One region of the Paraburkholderia sp. SUR17 genome, then DNA from elsewhere that is predicted to be linked to it. Evidence: predicted binding sites of a transcription regulator. Region 1 holds the regulator's gene; each other region holds the start of a gene.
What was found. Region 1 encodes LexA, which represses DNA repair genes until DNA is damaged. Its sites were predicted from a motif close to ACTGTATNNNNATACAGT; they were not measured.

Region 1 (7,751 bases):
TCCAGATCCTTGATCTGCTTCGAGACGCCCGACTGCGAGGTGTACAGCACATTGGCCACCTCGGTGAGATTCATGTTCTGGCGTACGGCCTCGCGCACGAAGCGCAATTGCTGAAAATTCATCTGTGTCTCCGGTTCTGCCAGAGTGAAATAGTAATGGGTTCGGACGGACCCGGACCGGCTCAAACAGCCGGAAACACGCGCAACGCGCGCGGCACGACGGTCGCGCCGTCGCCCACGGCAAGGTGCAGCTCGCGCCACGTTTCGCGGTCGAGTTCGGCTTCGAGCACGCTGCCTTCGCGTGCGGCGAGTTCCACCCGCACCGACCCGCCGAGCGGCACGACGCGCCTCACATCCACGACGATGCCGTCGGCGCGCGCGGCCCCTTGCGGATAAAGCACGAGATCGTGCGGACGCACGTACGCATACGCGGGGCCTTCGAACGCGGCGTCGATGCCGATCGGCTGCACCGCCCCTTCCGCCACGAAACCGCCGCCGTCCACGCTGCCGCGCAGCCGGTTCGCGGCCCCCAGGAACTCGTAGACGAACGGCGTGCGCGGATGGTCGTACACCTCCTGCGGGCTGCCCACCTGCTCAACACGGCCGTGATTGAGCACGACGATGCGGTCTGCCACTTCGAGCGCCTCCTCCTGGTCGTGCGTGACGAAGAGCGTCGAGATGTGCAGATCGTCGTGCAGCCGCCGCAGCCAGCTGCGCAGTTCCTTGCGCACTTTCGCATCGAGCGCGCCGAACGGCTCGTCGAGCAGCAGCACCTTGGGCTCCACCGCAAGCGCCCGCGCCAGCGCGATGCGCTGCCGCTGACCACCCGACAGCTCCGACGGATAGCGCTGCGCCAGCCAGTCTAGCTGCACGAGCTTCAGCAGTTCGTGCACCTTCTCGCGGATCACGGCTTCCGCAGGCCGTTCCTTGCGCGGCTTCACGCGCAGACCGAACGCGACGTTCTCGAACACCGTCATGTGCCGAAAGAGCGCGTAGTGCTGAAACACGAAGCCGACTTGCCGCTCGCGCGCGCCCACAGCCGCCACGTCCTGGCCTTGCAACACGACTTGCCCCGCGTCGGCGAATTCGAGGCCGGCAATCACCCGCAGCAACGTCGTCTTGCCGCAACCGGAGGGCCCGAGCAGCGCGACGAGTTCGCCGGGCGGAAAGTCGAGGGAGACGTTGTCGAGCGCGGTGAAGTCGCCGAAACGCTTTTGCAGGTTGCGAACGATGATGCCCATTTACTGCTCTCCATGATGAACCGGGCGCGCCAGCGCCACGCGCGGCGCGGCTGCGGTTTCTTTCGATACGGGTGCGTTGGCGCTGGCGAGCGCAGCGGCGCCGGCATGCACCGCGCCGCGCGCCGTCTCCTGCTCGGCCGACATGTGCCGCTCCGCAAGCAGCTTGAGGCCGAGCGTGACGAGCGCGAGCAACGCCAGCAGCGAAGCCACTGCGAACGCCGCCGCGAAGTTGTACTCGTTGTAGAGAATTTCCACGTGCAGCGGCATGGTGTCGGTCTGTCCGCGAATGTGTCCCGACACCACGGAGACGGCGCCGAACTCGCCCATCGCCCGCGCGTTGCACAGAATCACGCCATACAGAAGCCCCCAGCGGATGTTCGGCAGCGTGACGCGGCGAAAGATCTGCCAGCCCGAGGCGCCCAGCACGTGCGCGGCTTCTTCCTCGTCGTTGCCTTGCGCCTGCATGAGCGGAATCAGCTCGCGCGCGACGAACGGGAACGTCACGAAGATCGTGGCGAGCACGATGCCCGGCACCGCGAAAATGATCTGCACGTCGTGGGCTTGCAGCCACGGACCGAACCAGCCTTGCGCGCCGAACATCAGCACATAGATGAGCCCGGAAATGACGGGCGAAACCGAGAACGGCAGGTCGATCAGCGTAGTGAGCAGCGCCTTGCCCTTGAATTCGAATTTCGCGATGGCCCACGACGCCGCCAGTCCGAACGCGAGATTGAGCGGCACTGCGATGACGGCCGTGGTGAGCGTGAGGCGGATGGCGGCAAGCGCGTCCGGGTCGGCGAGCGATTCGAAGTAGACACCTACGCCCTTGCGCAGCGCCTCGTAGAAAACCGCCGCGAGCGGCACGGCGAGAAAGAGCGCGAGAAAAGCGAGCGCGACTGCGGTGAGGGTCCAGCGCACGAAGCGCGATTCGGTGACGGGGTCTGGCCGACGCGCGCCCACGCCGGTCGTGCCGCCCACCTCGGTTGCGGCGCCGCCGGCGGCGCTCACGGCGGACGCCGCTCTACGGTTGCCGCTCATTGCGCACCTCCCGTCGCGGGCGATGCAGTGCCCAGCGCCGGTATCGCGCCCGGCCCCGCCGATGCAGCCGACGCACTGCGACTCGTGCGCCGCTGCAGATACCACTGCAGCGAATTGATGAGCAGCAGCATGAGGAACGACACCACGAGCATCACGACCGCGAGCGCCGTCGCGCCGGCATAGTCGTACTGCTCGAGCTTGGTGATGATGAGCAGCGACGTGATCTCGGACTTCATCGGCACGTTGCCCGCAATGAAAATCACCGAGCCGTACTCGCCGAGCGCGCGTGCGAACGCAAGCGCAAAGCCCGTCAACAGCGCGGGGAGCACCGCGGGCAACACCACGCGCCGGAAGGTAAGCCAGCGCGAGGCACCGAGGCACGCCGCCGCTTCCTCCTGCTCGCGCTCGAAGTCTTCGAGCACCGGCTGCACGGTGCGCACGACGAACGGCAGCCCGATGAACGTGAGCGCGACCAGCACGCCGAGCGGCGTGAACGCGATCTTGATGCCGAGCGGCGCGAGGAACTGGCCGATCCAGCCATTGCCCGCGTAAATGGCGGCAAGCGAAATGCCCGCCACCGAGGTGGGCAGCGCAAACGGCAGATCGACCACCGCATCGACGACGCGCTTCGCCGGGAACGTGTAGCGCACGAGCACCCATGCGACGAGAAACCCGAACACGGCGTTGATCATGGCCCCGCCCAGCGCGGCGAAGAACGTGAGCCGGTACGAGGCGAGCACACGCGGCGAGGTGACCGCGCGCACGAACTGCGCCCAGTCGAGCGTGGCCGTCTTGAGAAACGTGGCGGCGAGCGGGATCAGCACCACGAGGCTCAGATACGCCACCGTAATACCGAGCGTCACGCCAAAACCGGGCAACGCCGCCGGTTTGCGGAAGGTGAACGTCGTCATGCCAATGCTCTGTCAGGGTTGCTTCAGGGTTACATCGACGTCCGGTCATGCAGCCGACGAGGCCGGCCGCGCACGCGGACGATGATGCCCGCGCCCTGCTGCCGTTCCCGTCGCTGCGATCTGCCGGTCGCTCTTATCGTGATACGCGTTGGTGATGCCGCGGGACTGCTCTTCGGTGCCGCGCTGCTGTGCTGCTGTGTTGCTCCCGCCGTGCTGCTCCAGCCACCGCCGTTACTGGGGCTGATAGATCGAATCGAATACGCCGCCATCGGCAAAGTGCGTCTTCTGCGCGTTCGTCCAGCCGCCGAAGGTGTCGTCCACGGTATAGAGCTTCAGCTTCGGAAACTTCTGCGTGAGTTCGGCGGGCACCTTCGTCGAACGCGGTCGGTAGAAGTTGCGCGCCGCAATTTCCTGGCCCTCTTCGCTATAGAGGAAGTTCAGGTAAGCCTCGGCGACCTTGCGCGTACCGTGCCGATCCACGACCTTGTCCACCACCGCGACGGGCGGCTCGGCGAGGATGCTCACCGAAGGCACCACGATCTCGAACTTCTCCGGGCCGAATTCCTTGAGCGACAGGAATGCTTCGTTTTCCCAGGCGATCAGGACGTCGCCGATGCCGCGCTGCACGAAGCTCGTCGTCGCGCCGCGGGCGCCGGAATCGAGCACGCCTGCGTTGTGATACAGCTTCGCGATGAAGTCCTTCGCCTTCTGCTCGTTGCCGCCCGGCTGGTGCAGCGCGTAGGCCCACGCCGCCAGATAGTTCCAGCGCGCCCCGCCCGAGGTCTTCGGGTTCGGCGTGACGATCGACACGCCCGGCTTCACGAGATCGTCCCAGTCCTTGATGTGCTTCGGATTGCCCTTGCGCACGAGGAACACGATGGTCGAGGTGTACGGCGAGGCGTTGTCGGGCAGGCGCTTCTGCCAGCCCTTGTCGATGAACCCCTTGTTCGCAATCGCGTCGATGTCGTAGGCGAGCGCGAGAGTCACGACGTCGGCCTGAAGCCCGTCGATCACCGAACGCGCCTGTGCACCCGACCCACCGTGCGACTGCCTGAAGGTCACCGTCTCGCCGGTCTTCGCCTTCCACTCCTTCGCGAACGCCTGATTGACGTCCTGGTACAACTCGCGCGTGGGGTCGTAGGAGACGTTGAGCAGCGTGGTGTCCGCGTGCGCCGTCGTGACAGCCCCCGGCGCGCCCAGCGCTGCGGCAAGTCCGAGGCCGAGGGCGGCGATCCAGTGTTTTACCTGGCGCTTTGCCACCTGTGCCACCTGTGCCGCCGCGGGCCCGGAACCGCTTGCCCTGGCGAACCCCGTTGTGTGGTTTTGCATCTGCCTGCTCCGTTTTGTGTCGTGTTGGCTTTGCGCTTGTGCCTTGCGTCTGCGCTTGTGTCGTGTCGTGGCGTGGCGGCCCGTGCGTTGCGTGGCCGCGCCTCGAAGTGATGCGAACCAGTCTAATGAGACCCCTTCATGATTAAAAATAATCCTTCTTCATTTTTTAATACGGAAAAGTGGTAACGACGGCGGGATGGGGCGCTCCGGCGTTTTTTCGGCTGCGATAACGGCGTAATCCGGCGTTACGGCGAAGGCTCGCCGCGCGAACTTCAAGTAACGCTTGAAAAGTGCCGGATACTGTATAAAAATACAGTCACCTGTCTATCCATACAGTGGCGCCATGACCAAACTCACCGCACGACAGCAGCAGGTTTTCGATCTGATTCGCCGGGCCATCGAGCGCACGGGGTTCCCGCCCACGCGCGCTGAAATCGCCGCAGAACTCGGGTTCAGCTCGGCCAACTCGGCGGAGGAGCATCTGCGGGCACTGGCGCGCAAAGGGGTGATCGAACTGGCGGCGGGTGCGTCGCGCGGCATTCGCCTGCTGCCGGGCGTCGACGACATGCCGCATCAGTTCACGTTGCCGCACTCCAGCCTCATGCAGCTTTCGCTACCGCTCATCGGGCGTGTGGCGGCGGGCAGCCCGATCCTCGCGCAGGAACATATTTCGCAGCACTACGCCTGCGATCCCGCACTCTTTTCGAGCAAGCCGGACTACCTGTTGAAAGTGCGGGGGCTTTCCATGCGCGACGCGGGCATCTTCGATGGCGATCTGCTCGCTGTGCAAAAACGCACCGAGGCAAAAGACGGCCAGATCATCGTGGCGCGGCTGGGCGACGACGTTACGGTAAAGCGCCTGAAGCGCCGGCCGAACGGCATCGAGCTGGTCGCCGAGAACCCGGACTACGAAAACATCTTTGTGGAAGCCGGCAGTGCAGATTTCGCACTGGAAGGCATTGCGGTCGGCCTGATCCGCCCGACCGAATTCTGAACATCTGAACGCCGCCTGGAGAGATTCATGGAACGTCTTGCCCGCCTGCTGCCCTTCCGCCAGTTCGGCCGCCTTCGTCACCTGCGCACGCTGGTACCCTGCATTCCGGTCGCTTCCGCTGCTTCCGCTATCGAAGCGGCGTCGGTACCGCGTACCGCGCCCCTCTTCGGCAACGAAGCGGAGTCGCTGCCGGCCTTGCCCTCGGCACAACCGGCATTCGCCCGTGTCTCGCTCAACGCCGGTGTACACAGTGAGCCCGCGCGCCGTGCCCCTGTGCGCGTCTATCACGGACCTTCGCGGCTCATCATGGTGGGAACGTTCGAGGCCGTGTGCCGCATGATCGACCATTGCATCGCCGAACAGGGCGCGGGCGCGTGAACGAGCCGGCAAAGCACGCTACGCGGCGACTCGTCGTCGCGGCCGTCGTGTTGCTCATGGTGGCAGTGCTGGGTTACGCCTATGCGTCGCCCTACATCGTGCTCGATCGGCTCAAACGTGCCGCGGACGCGCGCGACGCCGAGACGGTCAACGCCTATGTCGACTATCCCGCCCTGCGCGTGAGTCTCAAACAGCAGGTCACCGAACTGCTGATGCGGCGCATCGACGCGCAAAAGCACGGCAACCCGTTCGCCGTGATCGGCGCGATGATCGGTGCTGCGCTGATCGGTCCGCTGGTGGATGCGTACGCCACACCCGATGGCGTCGCGGCCATTCTCAATGGCATGCCGCCGCGCGGGCAGCCTGGCGAGCGGCCACCGCCGGCGGGTACATCGGGCGGCACGCCGAACCCTGAGGCCGGCAGCACCGCATCAACCGCACCCTCTACTGGCCAGACGCCCGCGGTGCCTGCCACTCCCCAAGCGCCTAACCAGGCACCCGCCCAGGCACCTACCCAGGCGCAAACGCCCCCTCCTCAGCCACCGCAGACCACCGCCGGATACCGCAGCCTCAACGAGTTCGTTGTGACCTACCAGCACGGCGTCGGCGACACCCGGTATGCCGCCATCCTGCGTCGCGATGGCCTTTTCTCGTGGAAGCTGTCCGCCGTGGATCTGAATGGGTAAACCGTCTGGCTCCGCGCGATCAACGGCTCCCGCCCTGCGCCCCGGCTAGGCGGCCGCAGCCTCCTGCTTCTCCTCGGCAGAAGACGAACAGGCAACGAGGATGCTGCACGACACACGATCCAGCAGTTGGGTATTGCCAGCTCCCATCCACCAACGCGACAGGCCCGTGCGGCACCGGTGCCCCACTACGACCAGGTCGGCCTGCAATTCATTGGCCAGATTCGCGATCTCGTCGATGGGGTGCCCAAAAGCGAAATGGCCCTGTGCCTTCACGCCGTGCTCGGTCAGCCAGTCCACGCCCTCCTGGAGTATTTGCCGCGCGGTCTCTTCGAAGCGGCCGCAGGCCACGTCGGTCAAGAGTCCCGCGCTCTGTGCAATGCTGGAACGCATGTCGACCACCGAAAGCAGATGGGTCTCCGCTTTCAGGTCCAGTGCCAGTTCGGCGCCGCATCGCAGCGCCTTGCGGCCTTCGCGCGAGCCGTCGTAGCACAGCAGGATTTTCTTGTAGCTCGCCATGATGTTTCTCCGATCCGCCTTCCCTGCGGTTTGAACGTACTTTCATCATGGTGCGCCGCAATTCCGGTTGCAAGGGCTGGAAAACGCCAGGTGTGCGCAACCCTCCGCAGCCTGCCCGTGGCCATTTTCAGCGCGATGCCGCAGCGCGGAAATGCTTGCCGCGACAGGCGTTGCGGGTCAAACGCAAATGCAGCGATGCACTAGAATAGGCCGCCTTGCCTCCCTCCTGCCCGCATCCGGACCGCGCCGTGCATTGCGTGACCGGTGCGGTTTCCTGGTACACGAACACGAGTCGCCATGTCCGCCGCCATCGAATTCGAACAGGTAGAAAAACGCTACGGCGAGAAGAAGGTAGTCGACGGTCTGTCGTTTCATGTCCGTCCCGGCGAGTGCTTCGGGCTGCTCGGCCCCAACGGCGCGGGCAAGACCACTACGTTGAAGATGCTGCTCGGCATCTCGTCGCCCAACGCCGGCGCGATTCGCCTGTGCGGAGAGCCGGTACCCTCGCGCGCACGCTTTGCCCGCGCGCGGGTCGGCGTGGTGCCGCAGTTCGACAATCTCGATCCCGACTTCACCGTGCGCGAGAATCTGCTCGTGTTTGGCCGCTATTTCGGTTTGTCGGCCGCACACACGCGTGCGCTCGTGCCCATGCTGCTCGA
Region 2 (7,751 bases), 630 kb from region 1:
CAACGCCCAGCCGAGCACGATGTCGCCGTCGTTGCTCGAGAGCGTACCGTGCACTTTTACCGCGTGGCTTTCGCCGTCGCGCTCGAAGCGCCACACGCTGTACGCGTTGTCGTTTTGCCGGTGCACGATGCAGGTGTGGTTCGCGAGGTCGGCAAGATTCTCCGGCGCGCCGTGCTGTTCCAGATAGCGCGGTGACGCACACAGAAAGCGGCGATTCGACATGACGCGGCGCGCAATGAGCCGCTGGTCCGGCAGCGAGCCAAAGCGGATGGCCAGATCGATGCCGCTTTCCACGAGATCGACAGGCCGGTCCGTCACGTCCAGTTGCACTTCCACATGCGGATACCGCTTCGCGAATTCGGAGACGATCGGCGCGATCGTCGTGCGCCCGAAGCCGAGCGTCGCGTTCACGCGCAGCAATCCTTTGGGGACCGAATGGCTCGAACTCACCGCGTCTTCCATCTCGCGCAGCTCGGCTAGGATGCGCGTGGCGTGATGCAGGTAGGTCTCGCCCTCGGGCGTGAGGCTCACGTGGCGCGTGGTGCGGTTCACGAGCCGCACGCCAAGGCGGGCTTCGAGCTGTGAGAGCCGCTTGGTGGCCGCGGGCGGGGTCAGATTGAGTTCGCGTGCCGTGGCGGCCAGGTTGCCGTGGCGTGCCAGCAGCACGAAGAACTCCAGGTTGGACGCAATGTCGGTCTTCACTGAAAGTTAATGAAGTAATGAGTTTCGGTGAATCATAACGGCGCTCACGGCGAATAATCTAGCGGCTCCCAACGCTGCCGCACGGGCGGCGCGAAGCACGGAGACACCATGAGAATCGTCGAAATACGCGAAAAAACCGTTCCCATCAGTTCGTCCATCCGCAACGCCTACATCGATTTCAGCAAGATGACGCTGAGCCTCGTGGCCGTGGTGACGGACGTCGTTCGCAACGGCAAGCCGGTGATCGGCTACGGCTTCAACTCGAACGGCCGCTACGGGCAGGGCACGCTGATGCGCGAGCGCTTCATTCCGCGCGTGCTGGAAGCCGATGCGGCTTCGCTCGTCGACGACACGGGCGACAACCTCGATCCCCACAAGATCTGGGCGACGATGTTCACGAACGAAAAGCCGGGCGGTCATGGCGAGCGCTCCGTCGCGATGGGCACCATCGACATGGCGGTCTGGGACGCCGTGGCGAAGATCGAAGGCAAGCCGCTCTTCCAGTTGCTCGCGGACCGCTACGGCAACGGCCAGCCGGATCGCAAGGTGTTCGTCTACGCGGCGGGCGGCTACTACTATCCGGGCCAGGACCACAGCAAGCTCAAGGACGAGATGCGCAGCTACCTCGACCGCGGCTACACGGTGGTGAAGAAAAAGATTGGCGGTGCCTCGCTCGACGAGGACCTGCGCCGCATCGACTCGATTCTCAGCGTGCTCGGCGACGGCCAGAAGCTCGCCGTGGACGCCAACGGGCGCTTCGATCTGGATACCGCGATCCAGTACGCGAAGGCACTCTCACAATACGACCTGTTCTGGTACGAGGAGCCGGGCGATCCGCTCGATTTCGAGTTGCAGGCCACGCTGCGCAACTACTACGACAAGCCGATGGCCACCGGCGAAGACCTGTTTTCGATGCAGGACGCGCGCAACCTGATCCGCTACGGCGGCATGCGCGCCGACCGCGACTGGCTGCAGTTCGACTGCGCACTGGCCTATGGCCTTGTCGAGTATCTGCGCACGCTCGACATGCTGCATCAGCACGGCTGGTCGCGCGCCCGCTGCATTCCGCACGGCGGCCATCAGATGTCGCTCAACATTGCGGCCGGTTTGGGACTTGGCGGCAACGAGTCGTATCCGGATCTGTTCCAGCCTTATGGCGGCTTCCCCGACGGCGTGAAGGTGGAGAACGGCTATATCACGATGCCGGATCTGCCCGGCATCGGCTTCGAAGGCAAGGCGGATCTGTACGCCGAGATGCGCAAGCTCGCCGAGTAGTCGCCGCTCTGCCGCGGGAAAAAACCAAGGAAGACAGAGAACAGGCGGGCAGGGCGCCGCGCTCGACAGATCGGGCGCGGCGCCGCAAACAGATCCGCCGTTCGTGGAACTTGCCACGCACAGGAGACAGTCATGCGGGTTGCAACCATTCGGAAGTATCTTTCGAGGCTTTACGTTCAAGTGCTGATCGGCATTGTCGCGGGGGTGGCCGTGGGCCACTTCTTCCCCGATGTCGGCACGCAGGTCAAGCCGCTCGGCGATCTGTTCATCCGGCTGATCCGGATGCTGCTCGCGCCGATCATCTTTGCCTCGGTAGTGGTGGGCATTGCCCGCATGACGGACATTCACGCCGCGGGGCGCGTGGGCATGAAGGCGATCGTCTACTTCGAGATTGCGTCGACGCTCGCGCTCGGCATCGGTCTCGTCGTCGTCAACGTCGTGCAGCCGGGCCGCGGCATGAACGTCGATCCCGCACACATCGACAGCGCGGCCATCGCGAGCTACACGCACGCCGCCCATCAGCACGGCATGCTCGACTTCTTCATGAGCATCGTGCCCAACAGCGTGGTGGGCGCCTTCGCCAACGGCGAGATGCTGCCCGTCATCTTCTTTTCGGTGCTGCTCGCTGTGTCGCTTGCGCGACTGGGCCCGCGCGCCGCGCCCTTCGTCGACATGCTCGACATGTTCCTGCAGGCGATGTTCGGCGTGGTGCGCATCGTCATGTGGGTCGCGCCCATCGGGGCGTTCGGCGGCATGGCCTTCACGGTGGGGAAGTACGGCATCGGCACGCTCGCCTCGTTCGGCGAATTGATGCTGTGCCTCTACGTCACCTCGATCGCGTTCGTCGTGATCGTGCTGGGCCTCGCCATGCGGCTGTGCGGGCTGTCGTTATGGAAGTTCCTGCGCTACATCAAGGACGAGATTTTCGTGACCTTCGGCACCGCCTCCACCGAGGCGGTGTTGCCGCAGATGCTCATCAAGCTCGAAAAGCTCGGCTGCGCGCGGCCGGTGGTGGGCATGGTGCTGCCCACGGGCTACACCTTCAACGCCGATGGCACCGCGATCTACCTCACGATGGCAGCCATCTTCGTCGCGCAGGCCATGAACATTCACCTGAGCCTCGGGGACCAGCTGCTCGTGCTGGCCGTGCTGCTGCTGACGTCGAAGGGGTCGGCGGGGGTGGCGGGTGCGGGGTTCGTCGCGCTGGCGGCGACGCTGGCCTCGATGCGCAGCATTCCCGTCTCGGGTCTTGTGCTGCTGCTCGGCGTGGACCGCTTCCTCAACGAGGCGCGCGCCGTGACGAACCTGATCGGCAACGGCGTGGCCACGGTGGTCGTGGCGCGCTGGGAGAAGGCGATCGACATGAACCGCGCCCGCGCCGTGCTCGATCGCACCGCGTTGGAGGCCGATGAGTTGGAGGCCGATGAGCCGGGGCGGCCGCTCGTGGGAGCGGAAGCCGAAGGCTGAAGTCCAGCGCGCCAGGGGCGTGAGCGCGGACCATTCGCTCCGAGGCGATGGCGTTCCGGGCGAGGCACGGGCGGCCGCGAGGCCGATTTCATGTCGCACTGCACGCTTGAAAAGCATACTGTGTTTTTGTACAGTACTGTCACCTCGAACGTGACGGATGCCGCCTGATCCATGCCGCCCGCGCCGGCTGACTCCCCCGCCCGCAAGATCATTCACTGCGATTGCGACTGCTTCTACGCGTCGGTCGAAATGCGCGACGACCCCTCGTTGCGCGGGCGGCCGCTCGCCGTGGGCGGCCGCCCCGACCAGCGCGGCGTGATTGCCACCTGCAATTACGAGGCGCGGCGCTTCGGCGTGCATTCGGCCATGTCGTCGGCGCTTGCCATGCGCAAGTGTCCGGACCTGCTGATCCTGCCGTCGGCCATGGAGAAGTACCGCATCGCGTCGCGTCAGATCATGGCCATTTACTACGACTACACGGCCGACGTCGAACCGCTTTCGCTCGACGAAGCCTACCTCGACGTCTCCCAATCCGACCGCTGCAAGGGCAGCGCGACGCTCATCGCCAGGGAGATTCGCGAGCGTGTGCGCGAGACGGTGGGCGTCACCGTGTCGGCGGGCGTGGCGCCCAGCAAGTTCATCGCGAAGATCGCTTCGGACTGGAACAAGCCGGACGGGCTTTTCGTGGTGCGTCCACACGAGGTGGATGCCTTCGTCGCCGCGTTGCCGGTGCGCAAGATTCACGGTGTCGGCAAGGTGACGGCGGCGAAGCTCGAAAAGCTGGGCCTCACCACCTGCGCGCAACTGCGCGAGTGGCCGCTCGTGGATCTGCACCGGCACTTCGGCGTGTTCGGCCAGCGGCTTTACGAACTGGCGCGCGGCATCGACGAGCGCCCCGTCCGCGCGGACCGCGAGCGCAAGTCCGTGAGCGTCGAGACCACCTATGTGACCGATCTCCAGACGCTCGACGAATGCGCGGCCGAATTGCGGCGCCTCGCGGCGCAACTGGATGCGCGCATCGAGCGGGCCGGCGCCGCTGCGGCCGTGCGCAAGCTGTTCGTGAAGATCCGCTTCGCCGATTTTCAGCGCACCACGGTGGAGTGCGTTGGCGAGGCGACACATCTGCCTACGCTGCTCGCGCTGCTCGAGAAGGGCTTCGCTCGACGCAATCAGCCGGTGCGGCTGCTGGGCGTGGGCGTACGGCTGGAAGAGGACGACGCGGCGCTGCGCGGGCAATTCACGTTGTTCGATGAAGACGGCGAGGATGTGCCGCTGGCCCACGCCGAGGAAGCCGACGACGAAGGCGACGACGAGGCCGGCATCGAAGCCGGCATCGAGGTCGACCAGCAGGCCGGCATCGACGAAGAGGCGCAAGGGCACGAGGATGATCGGCGCACGTGATGCGGCGCGGCTGATGCCGTGACGACTGCTTCGCGCCGGAGGGCAGCGCGCTTGTTGCGTCGGGCCGTGCGAGGCCTGGCCGTGTCGCTCGCAGCCTCGCAACCTCGCAATCTCGTCGCATCGAGTTGCGTCTTCGCGGAATCCGTGCGGGTCGCGAACCGTGGGCGCTTATCGGTTATCAGCCATCAGCCATCAGCCATCAGCCAGGCGCTGCCGGCAATATCGTCGCCCCTGGCAGCGTCACGCGCTCCAGCAGTTTCATCGGCCCCCATCTTTTCACCACATCCAACTGCTGCGCGTCGCGCACGAACAGCGATCCCGCGAAGCCCAGCGCGTTGACCGACATGCCCTCCACGCATTCCGCGGCGCGCGGCACGACCAGCATCCAGCGGCGTGTGACGAGCAGGTTGTACGGCCCCGATTGCAACTCCTCTCCCTTCGTTTCGATGCCGCTCATGCCTGCCGCCGCCAGCAGCGCGCGATAGGCGCTTTTGAGCCTGCGCGCGGCTTCGTCGCGAAATGCATTGTCGGCGGGCAGGTCGAGCCGGCAGAACGCGTGGCGAAACGGCAGTGCCGGCACCGATTGCGGTACCCCGCAGGCGGGCGGCACGTCGCGCCAGGCCGCTTCCATCGGCACGCTGCCGCCTGGGCCGCCATCAGGCGCGAGCGGCACCATCTGCAGATGCTTGTGCGGCTGACTTGCGCCCGCGGCAGGGCCACCGTTGTAGAAGCCGAGCCCGTCGAACTCCGCCATGCAGGCCGCGAGCGCCGTGAAGTCGGCGAGGTCGAGCCATGCTTCCTGGCGTTCGAAGGCGCGCGTCACGATCAGCAGATGGTGATCGATGACGTTGAACTTGTTGAGCAGCGCGACGTGCGTGGGCGAAACGCTCGCGACGAACAGGTCGGGATCGTAGGGCAGGAAGGGATTGAAAGGCGTATGCGCTGCTGTGCGCACCGAAACTTGCGCCTCGCGAGCGCGCGCCTTGAGCGCGAGGCTCGACACCTGACGCACGACGAAGCGCACGCCGTGATCTTCAATCGAAGTCTCGGTGGTCTCGATGGGGCGCAGCGCCTCGCATCGCAGCGCGTGCTCCGTTTGCCGCAGCAGAGCCGGCCAGAGCGTGCCGGGTTGCAGTTCGAGTGTGTCCATGGCGATGCATGTTAGTACAACGTGGACGTCGGTCTGAAAGCGCCCACGTGCCGACGTAGTCGCGCCTTCACATCGACGTGCCGGACTTCCCGCACACTTTCTGTCGCCGATAGAATCGACGGACACTCAGGAGCCGCTCATGGACCTCATCATCCGCCGCGCCGTGTTGCCCGGCATGTTCGCGTCGCCGCAGAACGCCCACGGCGAAGCCGGGACCGTCGATATCGGTATCAAGGGCAGCCGCATTGCTGCCGTGGAACCGCGGCTTGCCGCCAAGGCGCGCGAAGAGATCGACGCGGCGGGTTCGCTCGTGAGCCCGCCATTCGTGGACGCGCATTTCCACATGGATGCCACGCTCTCGTACGGCCTGCCGCGCGTGAACGCGTCCGGTACGCTGCTGGAGGGCATCGCGCTGTGGGGAGAGTTGAAGCCTCAACTGACGCAGGAAGCGCTCGTCGAACGCGCGCTCGAATACTGCGACTGGGCCGTGGCGCGCGGGCTGCTGGCTATTCGCAGCCACGTGGACGTCTGCGACAGCCGGTTGCTCGCCGTCGAGGCGTTGCTCGAAGTGAAGCGGCGCGTGGCGCCGTATCTGGACCTGCAACTCGTGGCCTTTCCGCAGGACGGTCTCTTGCGCAGTCCCGGCGCGTTCGACAATCTCAAGCGCGCCATCGCGATGGGCGTGGACGTGGTAGGCGGCATTCCGCATTTCGAGCGCACGATGGCCGACGGCTCGGAATCCGTGCGACTTCTGTGCGAGTTCGCGGCGGACCAGGGCCTGCGCGTAGACATGCACTGCGACGAGTCCGACGATCCGCTCTCGCGTCACATCGAAACGCTCGCGGCGCAGACGCACCGCCTGGGTCTGCATGGCCGCGTGGCGGGCTCGCATCTCACGTCGATGCATTCCATGGACAACTACTACGTGAGCAAACTGCTGCCGCTCATGCGCGAGGCGGGCGTGGCCGCCATCGCGAATCCGCTCATCAACATCACGCTGCAGGGGCGCTCCGACACCTACCCGAAGCGGCGCGGCATGACGCGCGTGCCGGAACTTGCCGCAGCGGGCATCGAGGTGGCATTCGGCCACGACTGCGTGATGGACCCGTGGTACAGCCTCGGCTCCGGCGACATGCTCGAAGTGGCGCACATGGGCCTGCACGTCGCGCAGATGACGGGCCTGGACGCCATGCGCGCGGCGTTCGACATGGTCACCGTGAATCCGGCGCGCATCCTGGGGCTCGAAGGGTATGGCATTGCGCCGGGCTGCGAGGCGAACTGCGTGGTGCTCGACGCGCGCGATCCTGTCGAAGCGATCCGTCTGCGTGCGACGCGGCTCGCCGTGGTCAGGCGCGGCAAGGTGGTGAGCCGCATGCCCCCGGCGCGCGCGGCGCTTTCTCTCGAAGGACGGCCGCACGAGGTGGATTTCCGGCTGCATCGCTGAGGCTGCTTTCGATCGCCTCACCGGGCTCACACAAGGTACCTACGAGGCACCTACGAGGCACCTACGAGGCACCTACGAGGCACCTACGAGGCACACACAAGGCACATACAAAACAAAGCGCGCGGCGGAAGGTACCCGCTGCGCGCTTTTTTTTGCTTACCTGCCTGTCTGCCTCAGTCGCAAAGCGCCGCGGCTGAGACCCGCAGACATCAGTGCGACACCGTCTCCGTCATGCCGTTGTGGCGCAGCAGGGCGTCGATGGTCGGCTCCCGGCCGCGGAACGCCTTGAACGATTCCATCGCCGGCCGACTG
Region 3 (7,751 bases), 1.6 Mb from region 1:
AGTCGAAGTTGAACTTGGCGTCGAGCGCGATGACCTTGCCGTCGCCGGTCAGGATCAGCGGGTTGATTTCGGCGAGCGATGCGTCCGTCTCCCAGAAGCCCTTGTAGAGGCCCTGAAGGATGGCGCGTGCCTGGGGAATCGAAGCGTCGGGAATGCCGATCTGCTTTGCGAGGCCGTCGGCTTCGGCGTCGGTCAGGCCCGTGGACGGCTCCACCGCGACCTTGTGGATGGCTTCCGGCGTCTTGGCGGCCACTTCTTCGATATCCATGCCGCCTTCGCTCGAGGCCATCACGACGACCTTCTGCGACACGCGATCGATCACGATACCGACGTACAGTTCCTTCTTGATGTCCGCGCCTTCTTCGATCAGCAGGCGGTTCACCTTCTGGCCTTCCGGACCGGTCTGGTGCGTCACGAGCTGCATGCCGAGAATCTGGTTCGCGTACTCACGCACCTGATCCAGCGACTTCGCGACCTTCACGCCACCGCCCTTGCCGCGACCGCCCGCGTGGATCTGCGCCTTGACGACCCACACCGGGCCACCCAGCTCTTCAGCAGCCTTGACGGCGTCGTCCACCGAGAAGACCGGCTTGCCGCGCGGTACCGCGACTCCGAATTTCCGCAGGATTTCCTTACCCTGGTACTCGTGAATCTTCATGCGTGATTCCCTTCAGTCTGAGAGTTGGATTGAACTTCGTTTCCGCTTTTCTTGTTCAGGCCGGACGCGCCGTCGGCGTCGCCGCCGCGGTCCGTCTGCCTGCCGGTTTCAATGGAATCCGCCGCGCGCGCCGCGTCGCGCGGCGCATGCCCGTACCAGCGCGGATAGAACTGTCGAACCGCCTCGCCGTCGAATCGCAGCGCGTGGCAGCGACCGAGCTGGAAAGGCGGGTTGTCTGCGGTGCGCCTGCCGTTGTCCGTGCTGCGAGCGGACTCGCGCTTTTCGCTTCCCTGCTCCGGCGCGCTATCGCCCGTATGCCACACGTCGCCGGCGAACGCCTGAATGGCGGCGGTGGGCAGCACGGCACATAGCTCCGTGAGGTGCGTGCAACCCGCCGTGCCGGCCAGCAGTTGGGCAGCATCGCGACGAAAATTACGGAGCAGATTGAGCCCGATGAGGGCGCGATAAGCGGGATTGGCGGCTTCGCATTGACCAGGATAGGGCACCCAGTCGGACGACGCGACGGCGTCGACGACATTGAGCTCCCGATCGATCGTGATGCGAAGCCAGAGTTCATGAATTGGCAGACCGTTGCGACGGACACCCGACGCAAGGGCCACATCGCGCGGCTTCTGGTCGGTCAGGCATGCCTCGATATCCCATAAACCGTCTTCGCGCTCGTAGGCTTCTGCCCGAATCGCACGCGTATGGCGCAACTTGCGGGAGACAGGCAGGGGAAGCGGCATGCGGAAAGGCGAGGCTGTGTTGAGAAACCTCACGATTTTAGCATAGCGGGTATTTCCCACTTGGGGAAACCCCGTGGAGGTATCGCATCACTCCTGCAGGCGTTGAGGTGCGCGAGACCGGAAGCCGAGTGCCAGATTCAGGCGCGGACTAAAAGGCTCAGCGAGGCCTCCGTGAAGGGCTGGATCAAGGTTCGGGCCAGTCGTCTTCCATGCCCTTCAGGATTTTCGCGATGGTGGCGTGAGAAAAGCCACGCGCGGCCAGGAAGCGCGCCTGACGCGCCCGCTCGGCGGGCGTTTCGGGAAGCTGGCCGTACTTTCGGCGCCATACGGATTGAGCGCGCGCCAGTTCAGTTTCGCGAAGTTGGGCGCTGACCTGCTCGATAAGCGTGTCGCCCACAGCGTGCCGTTTCAGTTCGCCAACAATACGGCCGGTGCCAAGCCGGGATGCCCGCCGATGAACGAGACTCTCGGCGAAGCGCGAATCCGAAAGCCAGCCTTCCCGCTCGAGCGATGCCAGCAGCGCATCCAGTTCGCCGACGTCCTCGACGAACGGCATCAGCTTGCGAGAAAGTTCTGAACGGCTGTACTCGCGGCGAGAGAGGTAAGCCAGCGCACGCGCCTTGGGCGAACGGCCGGGGCGCTGCTGGGTGCCAGCCGATGAATTTGGGCGCGCGGTCGTGGACCGTGCGCGTTCCGAGGACCGGCTGAACGCCGGCCCATCGGTGGTGTCGTCGCCTGGATGCGCAGGGTCCGCAGCATGTGGATCAAGCCGCGCAGGCGGCACCGGCGCGGACGGACCCTTGCGCATCACGTGACGATCACTCCTCTTCGCCTGCGACTTCGACGTCGTCCGACAGCCCCGCATCAGCCGGCATCGCAACCACGCCGAGGGATTCGCGAATACGGTTTTCGATTTCCCGGGCGATGTCCGGATTTTCGCGCAAGAATTCACGCGCGTTGTCCTTGCCCTGGCCAATGCGTTCGCCGTTATAGCTGTACCACGCACCTGCCTTGTCGACGATCTTGGCCTGCACGCCAAGATCGATGATCTCGCCCTGGCGTGAAATGCCTTCACCGTACAGGATGTCGAACACCGCTTCGCGGAACGGCGGCGACACCTTGTTCTTGACGACCTTCACGCGCGTTTCGTTACCGATCACCTCATCGTTCTTCTTGATCGAGCCGATACGGCGAATGTCCAGACGCACCGACGAGTAGAACTTCAGCGCGTTGCCGCCCGTGGTGGTTTCCGGATTGCCGAACATCACGCCGATCTTCATGCGAATCTGGTTGATGAAGATCACGAGGCAGTTCGTACGTTTGATCGTGCCGGTGAGCTTGCGCAGCGCCTGCGACATCAGACGCGCTTGCAAACCGGGCAGCGAGTCGCCCATTTCGCCTTCGATTTCGGCCTTCGGCACAAGTGCCGCGACCGAGTCGATCACGATCATGTCGATCGAACCCGAGCGCACCAGCGCATCAGCTATTTCCAGCGCCTGTTCGCCGGTGTCGGGCTGCGAGATCAGCAGTTCCGGCACGTTGACGCCAAGCTTGCTTGCGTACTGAACGTCGAGCGCGTGTTCCGCGTCGATGAACGCCGCCGTGCCGCCCAGCTTCTGCATTTCGGCGATCACCTGCAGCGTGAGCGTGGTCTTGCCCGACGACTCAGGACCGTAGATTTCGACCACCCGACCGCGCGGCAAGCCACCGACACCCAATGCGATGTCGAGGCCGAGCGAGCCGGTAGACACCACCTGGATGTTTTCCACTACCTCGCCGTCGCCGAGCCGCATGATCGACCCTTTGCCGAACTGCTTTTCGATCTGCGCGAGCGCAGCAGCAAGCGCCTTGCTCTTTTCAGCAGTCAGTCCAGCCGAGCCTTTCTTGCTTTCTTCCATGAATCGTCCTTTGCTATGATGAACGGCGTCTGAGGCAGATGTGCAGGCCGCTGCAGGACACGTTGGTACACGCGCCGCTGCGATTGCACATGAATCTCAGACACTGTATAAAAAAACAGTAGTTTTGGCAAGCCCGGCAAGCCGGATTCCTGAGTTCGGGCTTCGTACCGGAGCCCACACTCGCCGCCGCCACGACACTTTTGGAGACCGCGCTGAGCGCCGCGCGACAACACGGCGCCGGCCCAAGCAACGCTGGGCGCATCATGCGAATTCTCATTGCCGAAGACGACAGCATACTCGCGGACGGTCTTGTCCGATCACTCCGCCAATCGGCCTATGCGGTCGACCACGTCAAGAACGGCGTGGAGGCGGATACCGCGCTGTCGATGCAGTCTTTCGACCTCCTGATACTCGATCTCGGCCTGCCGCGCATGCCCGGGCTCGAGGTGCTGCGCCGCCTGCGCGCCCGCAACTCGAATCTGCCCGTGCTGATCCTCACGGCCGCGGACAGCGTGGACGAACGCGTCAAAGGGCTCGACCTCGGCGCCGACGACTACATGGCCAAGCCGTTCGCCCTCAACGAACTCGAAGCGCGTGTGCGCGCGCTGACGCGCCGCGGCGCCGGCGGCGGACCGACGGTCGTGCGTCATGGCGCGCTGTCGTTCGATCAGGTCGGCCGCATTGCGTGCATCAACGACCAGGTGCTCGATTTGTCCGCGCGCGAACTCGGCGTGCTCGAAGTGCTGCTGCAGCGGATTGGCCGGCTGGTATCGAAGGAACAGCTCGTCGATCACCTGTGCGAGTGGGGCGAGGAGGTCAGCAACAACGCAATCGAGGTCTACGTGCACCGGCTGCGCAAGAAGCTGGAGCCGGGCGGCGTGCGCATCGCGACGGTGCGCGGGCTCGGCTACTGCCTCGAAAAAGCGGCTCAGGCGCCCGTACCGGCGTCGGCGGCATCGGCCGCGGCTTCGGCGGCTGCGCTCGGCGCGCCTGCCGCGAACGACCCATCGGCGTCGTCGAAGCCGGTAGAGGGCTCGGCAGCGAGCGTTGAAGCCGGAGAAACCTCAGCGGCAAGCGGACTCGCTGCATCCGCCGCCCCATCCCCGGCATCGGCCGCCACCGGCTCGTCCGCCGCCGTCACGCCCACAAGCAAGCCCGCAATGCCGGCAACCCATCCATATAAGTAAGGACAGCATGGCCGCGCCTCTCGATGTCCGGCGCGCCGCCGGTTCGCCCCCGCCTTCGACGTCCGCTCCCGTACCGCTCGATGACGACACGCGCGACGCGCGCTACGAGAACCCTTTCGCGCCGCCCGACGAAACCGAGAGCGCCGCGCAGGCGCGTCCGCGCTCGCTCTTCGGCGAGATTCTCGACTGGATGCTGGCGCCGCTTCTGCTGCTGTGGCCGATGAGCATCGCCGTCACCTACCTCGTGGCAAAGTCCATTGCCAACGGGCCGTTCGACCGCGCGCTGGAAACCGATGCCTATGTGCTCGCGCGGCAGATCCATCCCGTCAACGGCGTCGCCGAACTCACGCTACCCGAGTCCACGCGTGACTTCCTGCGCGCAGACAACATCGACAGCGTGTTCTTCCAGGTGCTCGGCACGCGCGGCGAACTGGTGGCAGGCGAGCGCGACATGCCGCTGCCGCACGAAGACGATCGCCCGCAGCCCGGCATCGTCGAATTTCGCGACGACATGCTGCGCGGCAACGATATCCGCGTGGCCTACACGACCGTCGAATTTCCGCAGACGCCCGGTGCACAGTCGGTGCTCGTGCAGGTCGCCGAAACACTCGACAAGCGCCGCCAGCTGGCCAACGACATCATCAAGGGCGTGATCCTCCCGCAGTTCGTGATTCTGCCGCTCGCCATCGTGCTTGTCTGGTTCGGCCTCTCGCGCGGGCTCGCGCCGTTGCATGCGCTGCAGTCGAATATCCGCGCGCGCCGACCGGACGACCTTTCGCCGCTCGAGGCGCGCCGCGCGCCACCCGAAATCGAGCCGCTCGTCACGTCGTTCAACGACCTGCTTACGCGTCTCGAACAGAACATGGAGCTGCAAAAGCGCTTCATCGCCGACGCCGCGCATCAGATGAAAACCCCGCTTGCCGGCCTGCGCACCCAAGCCGAACTCGCGTTGCGCCAGGAAGCGCCCGCGGAAGTTCATCGCTCGCTCCAGCAGATCGCGACGAGTTCCGAGCACGCGGCGCGGCTCGTCACGCAGCTGCTGGCGCTCGCGCGCGCCGAGAACCGCTTGTCCGGACAGATCTTCACGGCGGTGGACGTAGGTGAGGTGGCACGCAACGCCGTGCGCGACTGGGTGCAGGCGGCGCTCGTGAAGCAGATGGACCTGGGCTACGAAGGGCCCGACAGCGCGGACCCGAAGATCGAGGTGGAAGGACACCCGGTGATGCTGCGCGAGATGCTGTCGAACCTGATCGACAACGCGATGCGCTATACACCCGCCGGTGGCCGCATCACCGTGCGGGTACGCCCGGATGCGGCGGCGGGCGTCGTGCACCTCGAGGTCGAGGACACGGGGCCTGGCATCCCCCTCGCCGAACGCGAGCGGGTAACGGAGCGCTTTTACCGGATTCTCGGCCGCGAGGGCGACGGCAGCGGGCTGGGCCTTGCCATCGTCAAGGAAATCGCGACGATGCACGGCGGCACGCTCACGATCGAAGACAACGTGTACCAGGAAACGCCGCGCATGGCGGGCACGCTCGTGCGCATTACGCTGCGCATGCGGGAAGCGATGCAGACGAATGCGTCCTGAAGCTTGCTCAACGCACGCTCAGGGAACCCTCAGCGGCACTTGCGAATACCCCAAGGACTTACCCTTACGGACAAGGTTTGCAACCGGAAATGGCACAGCAGAATTAACGGCATAAACGTCCGTTGAAGCCATTTTCCGTGAATTTATCCGACAAAGACGTAATTGCACCCGACGCAAAACCCCGCCAAAGCCCCCGTTGCGCGTCAGTAACCAGTAAGTTTCCGTTCCAATAATGAGCCGCAGGTGCGTCTGTCCGGGCGCGCCTCACGAATATCAAAACGGAGACGACTTATGGCAACCGTAGGCGGACAGCTATCGCACGCACCCATGACAGGCGCCGAAAAACGGGTGATTTTCGCCTCGTCGCTGGGCACGGTTTTCGAGTGGTACGACTTTTATCTCGCCGGATCACTGGCGGCTTTCATCAGCAAGAGTTTCTTCTCCGGCGTCAATCCGACAGCCGGCTTCATCTTCACGCTGCTCGGCTTTGCCGCGGGTTTCGCCGTCCGACCGTTCGGCGCCATCGTCTTCGGACGCCTGGGTGACCTGGTCGGTCGCAAGTACACGTTCCTCGTCACCATCGTCATCATGGGTCTGTCGACGTTCGTGGTCGGCTTCCTGCCGGGTTATGCGTCCATAGGCATCGCTTCGCCCGTCATCTTCATCGTGATGCGGCTTGCGCAAGGTCTCGCGCTCGGCGGCGAGTACGGCGGCGCGGCAACCTACGTGGCAGAGCACGCGCCGGCCGGCCGACGCGGCTTCTACACCGCGTGGATCCAGACCACTGCGACGCTGGGCCTGTTCCTGTCGCTGCTCGTGATTCTCGGCGTGCGCACGTTCGTGGGCGAAGAGCAGTTCGGCGCATGGGCATGGCGCATTCCGTTCATCGCGTCGATCCTCCTGCTCGCCGTTTCGGTGTGGATCCGGCTGCAACTGAACGAGTCGCCCGTGTTCGCGCGCATCAAGGCGGAGGGCAAGACGTCGAAGGCCCCGCTGACCGAAGCGTTTGGCCAGTGGAAAAACCTCAAGCTCGTGATCCTCGCGCTGATCGGCCTGACCGCCGGCCAGGCCGTGGTCTGGTACACCGGACAGTTCTATGCGCTCTTCTTCCTGACACAGACGCTGAAGGTGGACGGCGCAAGCGCCAACATCCTGATTGCGATCGCACTCCTGATCGGCACGCCGTTCTTCCTGTTCTTCGGCTCGCTGTCGGACCGCATCGGCCGCAAGCCGATCATCATGGCCGGCTGCCTGATCGCGGCGCTCACGTATTTCCCGCTCTTCAAGGCGCTCACGCACTACGCCAACCCGGCGCTCGACGCCGCGACCCAGAAGTCGCCGATCGTCGTGGTCGCGAACCCGGACGAATGCTCGTTCCAGTTCAACCCGGTGGGAACGGCGAAGTTCACGTCGTCTTGCGATATCGCGAAGGGCGCGCTCTCGAAGGCCGGTTTGAACTACACCAACGTGGCAGCGCCGGCCGGCACGATGGCGCAGATCAAGGTGGGCGATACCGTGGTCGAGGCGTATGACGGCAAGGCGACCGACGCAAAGGAAAAAGGCACCGCGTTCGACAAGTCGCTCGGCTCTACGCTGAAGGCCGCCGGCTATCCGCCGAAGGCCGACCCGTCGCAGATCAACTGGCCCATGTCGGTGGTGATCCTGACGATTCTC
Region 4 (7,751 bases), 800 kb from region 1:
CGCGCCGGCTCCGGCCCTGGTGCCCGCCGGCCTGGCGGCGCGCAATGCGCCCGAATCGCACGCAGATCGCACGCCGCGCGTCGTCCGTCCACCGGGCCGTCACGAACGTGAAGACGCCGGCAACCCGCGCGAAGGACGCTCCGCCGGCATACAGCAGATACGCCACGGCGCCACGAAGAGGGGCGGACCGGGGAAACGGGATAACAACATGGGCCAGATCACCCTTACGCTGAAGGAAGAAACCCTTGTGTCGCTACGCAAGGATTTCGACGCGTTCCTGCGCGTGTCGCTCAAGCTCGACCCGCAGTTCGCGACGCCCTCGTTCGAGGACTTCCTGCGTGCGAAGCTGCTCGACAACATGGTGCCGCTCACCGAGCACGCGGTGCAGCGCATGCTTCAGGGCGGCCAGTACGCGTGGGCAAAACGCACGCTCGACAAGGAATTTCCGGACGTCGTCGCCATCCTGATGCGGCAGGCCGCCGAGTACGGCTTCGGTTTCGCCGCCCGCTCCGAATGGACGCCCGACGAGCTCGCCAAGCACTGTCGCGACTGGGCCACGGCGATCGTCAACGAGGCGCAGGCCGCGCCCAACCTGATCGATCCGCTCTCGGCGCAGATCAAGTCGGCCGTGCAGGACATCCAGACGCTCGAAGAAGTGATGCAGACGCCGGCGTGGCGGCTCGCGGAATCGCTGCGCCAGCGCATCTACGAGGCGAAGATCGCCTGCGAAACGAGTGTGGGCAGCGCGTCGCGCGAAAAGCTGGGCGAGTTGCGCGGGCTGCTGCGCCTTGGCATTTCGCACGGCTCGTTCCAGAAGCAGGAAGCGCAGCAGATCATGGAATACCTGCGCCTGCTCAAGCCCGAGATCTTCGTCGAAGAACCGTACGACGTATTCGCCCGCCTCGCGGCCTGGCTGCGCAACGTCTTCACGCCGCCCGTGCGCAACCAGCAACAGCAGCAGCGTCAGTCGCGCTGAGGGCGCAGCGCTGACGCCCGCATTCCAGCCGCTTCGGCCTCGGATGCAATAACCCTGCTCAGTCCCACATCTTCCTGAGCTTCGCCGCAATCTCCACCTTGGCGTGAGCCGCCGCAGCCAGCCCCGCCGCTGTCGGCGCGGCGGCGACGGGCACGGGCGGCCACGCACGCGCCTCGAAGAGCGGCAATAGCGGCGCCGGAATGAAGCGCGTGCGCGAGGCCCAGACGTGCCGGTCGCCGGATTGCGTCTGATTGTGCACATAGAACCGTTGCGGCACGACGATGTGCAGGTCTTCCTTCGCGCGCGTCATCGCCACGTAGAGCAGGCGGCGCTCCTCGTCGATCTCTTCGTCGCTGCCGGTGCCGAGGTCGGACGGAATGCAGCCGTCCACGCCGTTGAGCACGAACACGTTGCGCCACTCCTGGCCCTTCGCCGAATGGATCGTGGAGAGGATCAGGTAGTCCTCGTCGAGCAGCGGCACGCCGGACTCGCCGCTCGTGGCGTCGGGCGGATCGAGCGTGAGTTCCGTGAGAAAGCGTTCGCGCGACGGGTACGTGCCCGCAATGCTTTCCATCTGCAGCACGTCCGCGTGACGCATGGCGGCGTCTTCGTGGTTGCGTTCCAGATGCGGTTCGTACCAGCGGCGGATCAGCTCGAACTCGGCAGGCCATGCACTCGTGCGCGAGCAGACCGTCGACATCATCGCGACGAACGCGGCCCAGTCTTCTGCGGCGCGCGGTGGCGGCGCGAATGCCGCGAGCGCGTCGGCGGCGGGCCAGGTGCCCTTGCAGGCTGCGACCTGATCGAGCAGCCGCGCCGCCGTGGCCGGCCCCACGCCAGGCAGCAGTTGCACGACCCGAAAGCCCGCCACGCGGTCGAGCGGATTTTCCGCCCAACGCAGCACGGCGAGCACGTCTTTCACGTGCACGGAATCGAGAAAACGCAGCCCCCCGAACTTGACGAACGGAATGTTGCGTCGAGCCAGCTCCACTTCGAGCGCCGCGCTGTGGTGCGCGGCGCGAAACAGCACCGCCTGCGACTTCAGTTTCATGCCCGCTTCGCGCGCCTCGAGCACCTGCTCGACGACATAGCGCGCTTGCGTGGCTTCGTCGGCCACGGTAACGAGCCGCGGACGCTGCTCGCTCGCGCGGTCGGTCCAGAGGTTCTTCGCGAAGCGCTCTTTGGCGAGCCCGATCACCGCGTTCGACGCCTCGAGAATGGGCGCCGTGGAACGGTAGTTGCGCTCGAGCATGACCTGCCGCGCGGGCGGATCGAACTGCGCGGGAAAGTCGAGGATGTTGCGCACCGTGGCGCCGCGAAACGAGTAGATGGCCTGGGCGTCGTCGCCCACCACCGTCAGGCCGCGCCCGTCGGGCTTGAGGGCGAGCAGGATCGACGCCTGCAGGCGGTTCGTGTCCTGGTACTCGTCCACGAGCACGTGATCGAAGCGCGCGGAAAGCTCGGCGGCGAGCGCGGGCTCCGCGGCCATGTGCGCCCAGTACAGCAGCAGGTCGTCGTAGTCGAGCACGTTCTGCGCCTGTTTCGCCTCGACGTAGCGGGCAAAGAGCGCGCGCAGGTCCGCCTCCCACTCGCAGCACCACGGAAACGCACGGGCGAGCACATCGGCGAGCGACGCACCGGTATTCACGACGCGCGAATAGATCGAGAGACACGTGGACTTCGACGGGAACCGCCGTTCCTTCGCCGACAAACCGAGTTCGTGGCGCACGAGGTTGATGAGGTCCGCGGAATCTTCGCGGTCGTTGATGGTGAAGCCCGGCGCGAGGCCGATGCGCTCGGCGTACTCGCGCAAGAGCCGCGCGCCCACGCCGTGGAACGTGCCGGCCCACATGAGCCCGTGCGCGAGCGCCGCAGACGCGCCCGGCACCCCGGCGGCGATGCGCGTCACGCGGCGCGTCATTTCGTCGGCGGCGCGGCGCGAGAAGGTGAGCAGCAGGATGCGATGCGGGTCCGCTCCGTTCACGACAAGATGGGCCACGCGATGCGCGAGCGTATTGGTCTTGCCCGAGCCCGCGCCCGCGATCACCACGAGCGGCGCGGGCGCGCCGGCCTCGCCGACGCCGTGCTCGACGGCCGCGCGCTGGGCGTCGTTGAGCTTCGCGAGCCAGGCGGCGACTTTCGTTGCAACCTCGGCCGCCATTTCGGGCGTCGGGCTTGCGCCGCCATGCGCGGCGGGGCGCTCGACGAGGGCAGACGAATCGCGAACAGAAGCGGAAACCGGAACGGAAGCGGAAGGCACGGCGTAGGCAGAATGGGAAGATGGCGACGCACACTGTATATCCATACACCCCTACGAGACAAGCGCGCAGAACCCTTGCCCCCCACGCACCCGCTACCTCCACGCAATCCGTTCGACGCGCCCGCGCCCGCGGGCTTATGATGCGAGCCCTTGAACCTGTTCCCTCGCGTGCGCCATGCCCAATCTCGATTTCCCGCTCACCGGCGACTACGTCGAACTCCATAACCTGCTGAAGATCACCGGCCTCGCCGACAGCGGCGGCGCGGCCAAGCAGCTGGTGGCCGCAGGCGAAGTGAAGGTGGACGGTCAAGTGGAGCTGCGCAAAACGTGCAAGATCCGCGCGGGCCAGGTCGTGCTGTTCGGCGACACACGCATCGCCGTGCGCGAAGCCGATTGAAAGAAACTGCACCAAAAACGGGCTTTTCCATCGACAACTGCCCGTTCCCGCAATAAGCTGTCCGTCCCGAAAGACATCATAAGAATCGCGGCGCGCCCATACGCTCGCGCCGTTTTTCCCTTCCCATGACCCAGCAATCGAGCTTCTCGCGCGTGGGCACGAGGCCGCCCACGCTTTCCCGCCACGCCGCCGACACCGCCCGCCTCGCCGCCCCGCTCGCCATCGCGCAGCTCGCCCAGATGGCCATGAGCGTGACCGACACGGTGCTGCTCGGCTCGCTCGGCGCCGATGCGCTCGCCGCCGGCGGACTCGGCGCCGCGCTCTACTTCGTCGTCGTCACGCTGCTGCAAGGCGTGCTCACCTCCGTGAGCGTGACCGTGGCCAACGCGCGCGGCGCGCAGAACGAGCATCACGTGCCGCACATTTACTGGACCGGCTTCGTGCTGTCGCTGCTGCTCACCGTGCCGGCGTTCGCACTGCTGTCGTTTGCCACGCCGATTCTGCTGGCGTTCGGCGAACCGCCACTGCTCGCGCGCAACGTGGGCGAGTACTGCGCGGTGTTGCGCTGGGCCGCGCCCGCGAGCCTTGCGGGCATCGGGCTGCTGCGCTCGTTTCTGCCCGCCATTGGCGCAGCGCGGCGGCTGCTCGGCGTTTCGATTGCGAGCGTGTTCGTCAACGCGTTTCTCAACTACGGACTCATCCACGGCGTGTACGGACTGCCGCGGCTCGGCTTTCTCGGCTCGGCCGCGGCCACGACGCTCACCGTCTGGCTCTCCGCGCTCGTGCTGGCGGCGCTGCTCCATTTGCGGCCGCGCTACCGGCACTTCGTCGCCGCCCGGCGTCCCACCGTACCGCTGATGGGCGAACTGTTCGGCATCGGCTGGCCAGTGGCGATCACGTACGGGGTCGAATCGACGCTCTTTCTCGCCACGGGGCTCATGGTGGGCGTGCTGGGCGAATCGCAGCTCGCGGCGCACCAGATTGCGCTCAACGTAGCGTCCGTGTCGTTCATGGTGCCGCTCTCGATCGGCCAGGCGGCCAACGTGCGCGTCGGCTTCTGGGAAGGCGCGGCGCAGCCGCTTGCCGCACGCCATGCGGGCTTCGTCGCGCTCGTGCTCGGCGTTGCGTTCATGTCGCTCTCGGGGCTCGTGCTGATCGTCGCGCCGCACTGGATCGTCGGGCTGTACCTCAAGCTCGACGACCCCGCCAACGCGAACACGGTCGCGCTCGCCGCGTCGCTGCTCGGCGTGGCCGCGATCTTCCAGATCGTGGACGGCATGCAGACGGTGGCCTCGGGCTGCCTGCGCGGCCTCAAGGACACCCGCGTTCCCATGATCGCGGCTGCGTTCGGCTACTGGGGCATCGGTTTTCCGACGGGCTACACGCTCGCGTTTCACTTCGGCCTGGGCGCGCGCGGGTTGTGGTGGGGGCTCGCCGCGGGGCTCGCGAGCGTGGCTGTTCTGATGACGCTGCGCTTTCACCGCCTGAGCCTTCAGCGTGGGCCGGGCGCAGGGCAAGACCGCGCTTGATCGAAACGTCAGAACAACGCGGGAGCGAAGCATCGCAGCGCACCGACGATAAGCAACGCACGGATCGTTGGTTGGTGGCACATGGCGTGCACGCTACGATGAAGCCGTTTTCCGTGACACTCCTCTGACAGGGTTTGGGCCCGCGCACTGCGCGGGCTTTTTTTCACGCCCGCGCCCCCATCGACCGCGCACCCACGTGCGGTACCGCCCCACAGCCTGCCTTAACAATTGCCCGTAGAATGTTCTCCACAGGGTACCGGCCCCGTCAGGCCGGCGCCGACAACACCACCCGTGGAGGACGAGGCGTGCTGCCGTACATCGACCGGTCCGTCGCAGCGCTGTGGCGCAAGCGTGTCCGCGCAACGCCTGCGGCACGTCTCTGCCATGACGCGCCTGCCGGGTTTGCGAGCCGGCTCGCCAGCCTTCTGCTCGCCTTCGTTACAGCGCTCGCGCTCGGCGCCTGCGCCACGCGCCCGCCCGCCACGGCCTACCCGCGCGACGTCACGCACGCACTGCCGCCCGGCGCTTCCACGCCACTTGCCGAAGCGCTCGACGCGCCCGTGAAGGCCCATGGCGGCCAGTCCGGATTCAGACTGCTCTCCGCCGGCACCGAAGCCTTGCAGATGCGCATTGCGCTCGCGCGCGCCGCCACGAAAACCCTCGACATGCAGTACTACATCGCCAACGAGGACACCACCGGCAAGCTGCTGCTCGGCGCGGCGCTCTATGCGGCCGATCAGGGCGTTCGCGTGCGCATGCTGGTCGACGACCTGAACTTCAAGGACATCGACAAGCTGATGGCCGCGCTCAACACGCATCCGAAGATCGAGATCCGCGTGTTCAATCCGTTCGGCAGCGAGCAGTTGAGCATGTTCGAGCGCACCACGGACCTGTTCACGCGCATCGACACCTTCACGCGCCGCATGCACAACAAGGCGATGATCGTGGACAACCAGCTCGCGATCGTGGGCGGCCGCAATCTCGGCGACGAGTATTTCAACGCGAGCCCCACGCTGGAGTTCCGCGATCTCGACATGCTTGCCGCGGGGCCCATCGTCGCGGACATCTCCGCGAGTTTCGACCGGTACTGGAACAGCGCGAGCGCCTACCCGCTGCGCGTGCTCAACCGGCAAAGCTTCGACCCGCACGATCTCGACCTCGCGCGCGACGCGCTGCGCGAGCACTGGCGCGAGAACGCCGATCCCTACGACGCGAAGCCGATCAACGCGACACCGCTTGCGCAGCAGATCGCGCGTGACGAGCTGGGCCTCGTCTGGGCCCCGGCCGAATTCAAGGCCGACACGCCCGACAAGGTCGCCGTGCCGACGGCCGACTACAAGAGCCCGCCCGCGCAGCGGCTCTTCGAACTGATGCGCGGCGCGCACGAGAGTCTGCAGGTCTTCTCGCCCTACTTCGTGCCGCACGAAGTGGGCGTGAAAGCGCTCTCGCGGCTCACGGCACGCGGCGTGCACGTGGCGATTCTCACGAACTCGCTGGCGGCCACCGACGCCGTCGCCGTGCAGGCCGGCTACAGTCCCTACCGCGTGCCGCTGCTCGAACACGGTGTCGACCTCTACGAATTCAAGCCCGTGCAACGCGAACGCAGCGTGGGTTTCACCGGCTCGCGCTCGCGCGCAAGCCTGCACGCGAAGGCCTACATCATCGATCGCAGCACGCTCGTGATCGGCTCGCTGAATCTCGATCCGCGCTCGGTGCATCTGAATACCGAACTCGCGCTCATCGTGCACAGCCCCCAGATCGCCAGTCAGGCCGCGGCGCTCTTCAAAAGCGCAACGGCGCCCACGGCGAGCTATCGCGTGCAACTGGCCTCGCCGCAGGAAGCCGCCTCGCTGCGGCGCATCGGCGCGCCGCCTTCGCCGCTCGTCTGGACCGGCGAGGACGACGGCGAGATGCGTACCTACAACTTCGACCCGCAAGCGGGTTTCTACAGGAATCTGCTGACCGGGCTATTCTTGCTGTTGCCGGTGGACGATCAGCTCTGAAGCCCGCTGCGCCCCTGAACGACCTGCCCGCGCGAACGTCCCTGAATCGAGGAACTGCGGCGAAGAACTGCAGCGAAGAACTGCGGCGCACCGTCTCGCGACGATGCGCCATCCACCCAGAGCCTCTGCCGGTTGCAACCATCGCGCGACCGGCAACGCTCGTCATACGGAGCGAAGCTATGACCGAAGACGTCAGAATGGAGCGCGACACGTTCGGCGAAATCGCCGTGCCCAACGCGCAGCTATGGGGCGCGCAAACGCAGCGCTCGCTGCAGAACTTCCGCATCTCCACGGAAAAGCAGGCGCCCGAAATCATCACCGCGCTCGCCACCATCAAGCGCGCCGCGGCGCAAGTGAATCTCGACCTCGGCGTGCTCGACGAAGCGAAGGCGCGCGCCATCATGACGGCCGCGGACGAGATCATCGCGGGCAAACACGCCAACGAGTTTCCGCTCGCCGTGTGGCAAACGGGCTCGGGCACGCAGACCAACATGAACCTCAACGAGGTGATCGCGAACCGCGCGAGCGAGCTGCTGGGCGGCGTGCGCGGCGAAGCGCGCAAGGTGCATCCGAACGACGACGTGAA

Region 2: a site for LexA is predicted at 3,562-3,579, ahead of dinB (DNA polymerase IV). Genes of this name have one in related genera too.
Region 3: a site for LexA is predicted at 3,405-3,422, ahead of recA (recombinase RecA). Genes of this name have one in related genera too.
Region 4: a site for LexA is predicted at 3,269-3,286, ahead of P2869_RS12690 (ATP-dependent helicase). Genes of this name have one in related genera too.

Annotation. Positions count from the first base shown of each region.
Region 1 covers NZ_CP120508.1:2,077,169-2,084,919, forward strand. Annotated here, with positions in the region: gene P2869_RS09150 (CysB family HTH-type transcriptional regulator) at 1-122, opposite strand, end outside; gene P2869_RS09155 (sulfate ABC transporter ATP-binding protein) at 182-1,240, opposite strand; gene cysW (sulfate ABC transporter permease subunit CysW) at 1,241-2,278, opposite strand; gene cysT (sulfate ABC transporter permease subunit CysT) at 2,275-3,189, opposite strand; gene P2869_RS09170 (sulfate ABC transporter substrate-binding protein) at 3,421-4,518, opposite strand; gene lexA (transcriptional repressor LexA) at 4,862-5,512, shown strand; gene P2869_RS09180 (hypothetical protein) at 5,540-5,890, shown strand; gene P2869_RS09185 (DUF2939 domain-containing protein) at 5,947-6,576, shown strand; gene P2869_RS09190 (universal stress protein) at 6,622-7,092, opposite strand; gene nodI (nodulation factor ABC transporter ATP-binding protein NodI) at 7,390-7,751, shown strand, end outside.
Region 2 covers NZ_CP120508.1:1,449,339-1,457,089, forward strand. Annotated here, with positions in the region: gene P2869_RS06450 (LysR family transcriptional regulator) at 1-702, opposite strand, end outside; gene P2869_RS06455 (mandelate racemase/muconate lactonizing enzyme family protein) at 811-1,977, shown strand; gene dctA (C4-dicarboxylate transporter DctA) at 2,110-3,444, shown strand; gene dinB (DNA polymerase IV) at 3,616-4,845, shown strand; gene P2869_RS06470 (DUF4922 domain-containing protein) at 5,045-5,995, opposite strand; gene P2869_RS06475 (amidohydrolase family protein) at 6,135-7,439, shown strand; gene P2869_RS06480 (M3 family metallopeptidase) at 7,649-7,751, opposite strand, start outside.
Region 3 covers NZ_CP120508.1:451,946-459,696, reverse strand. Annotated here, with positions in the region: gene sucC (ADP-forming succinate--CoA ligase subunit beta) at 1-658, opposite strand, end outside; gene P2869_RS02085 (DUF2889 domain-containing protein) at 655-1,404, opposite strand; gene recX (recombination regulator RecX) at 1,589-2,269, opposite strand; gene recA (recombinase RecA) at 2,223-3,302, opposite strand; partial or broken gene P2869_RS02070 (response regulator transcription factor) at 3,566-4,228, shown strand; gene P2869_RS02065 (sensor histidine kinase) at 4,497-6,077, shown strand; gene P2869_RS02060 (MFS transporter) at 6,369-7,751, shown strand, end outside.
Region 4 covers NZ_CP120508.1:2,874,418-2,882,168, forward strand. Annotated here, with positions in the region: gene P2869_RS12685 (DUF4088 family protein) at 209-976, shown strand; gene P2869_RS12690 (ATP-dependent helicase) at 1,035-3,137, opposite strand; gene P2869_RS12695 (RNA-binding S4 domain-containing protein) at 3,412-3,633, shown strand; gene P2869_RS12700 (MATE family efflux transporter) at 3,759-5,162, shown strand; gene P2869_RS12705 (phospholipase D family protein) at 5,588-7,165, shown strand; gene fumC (class II fumarate hydratase) at 7,345-7,751, shown strand, end outside.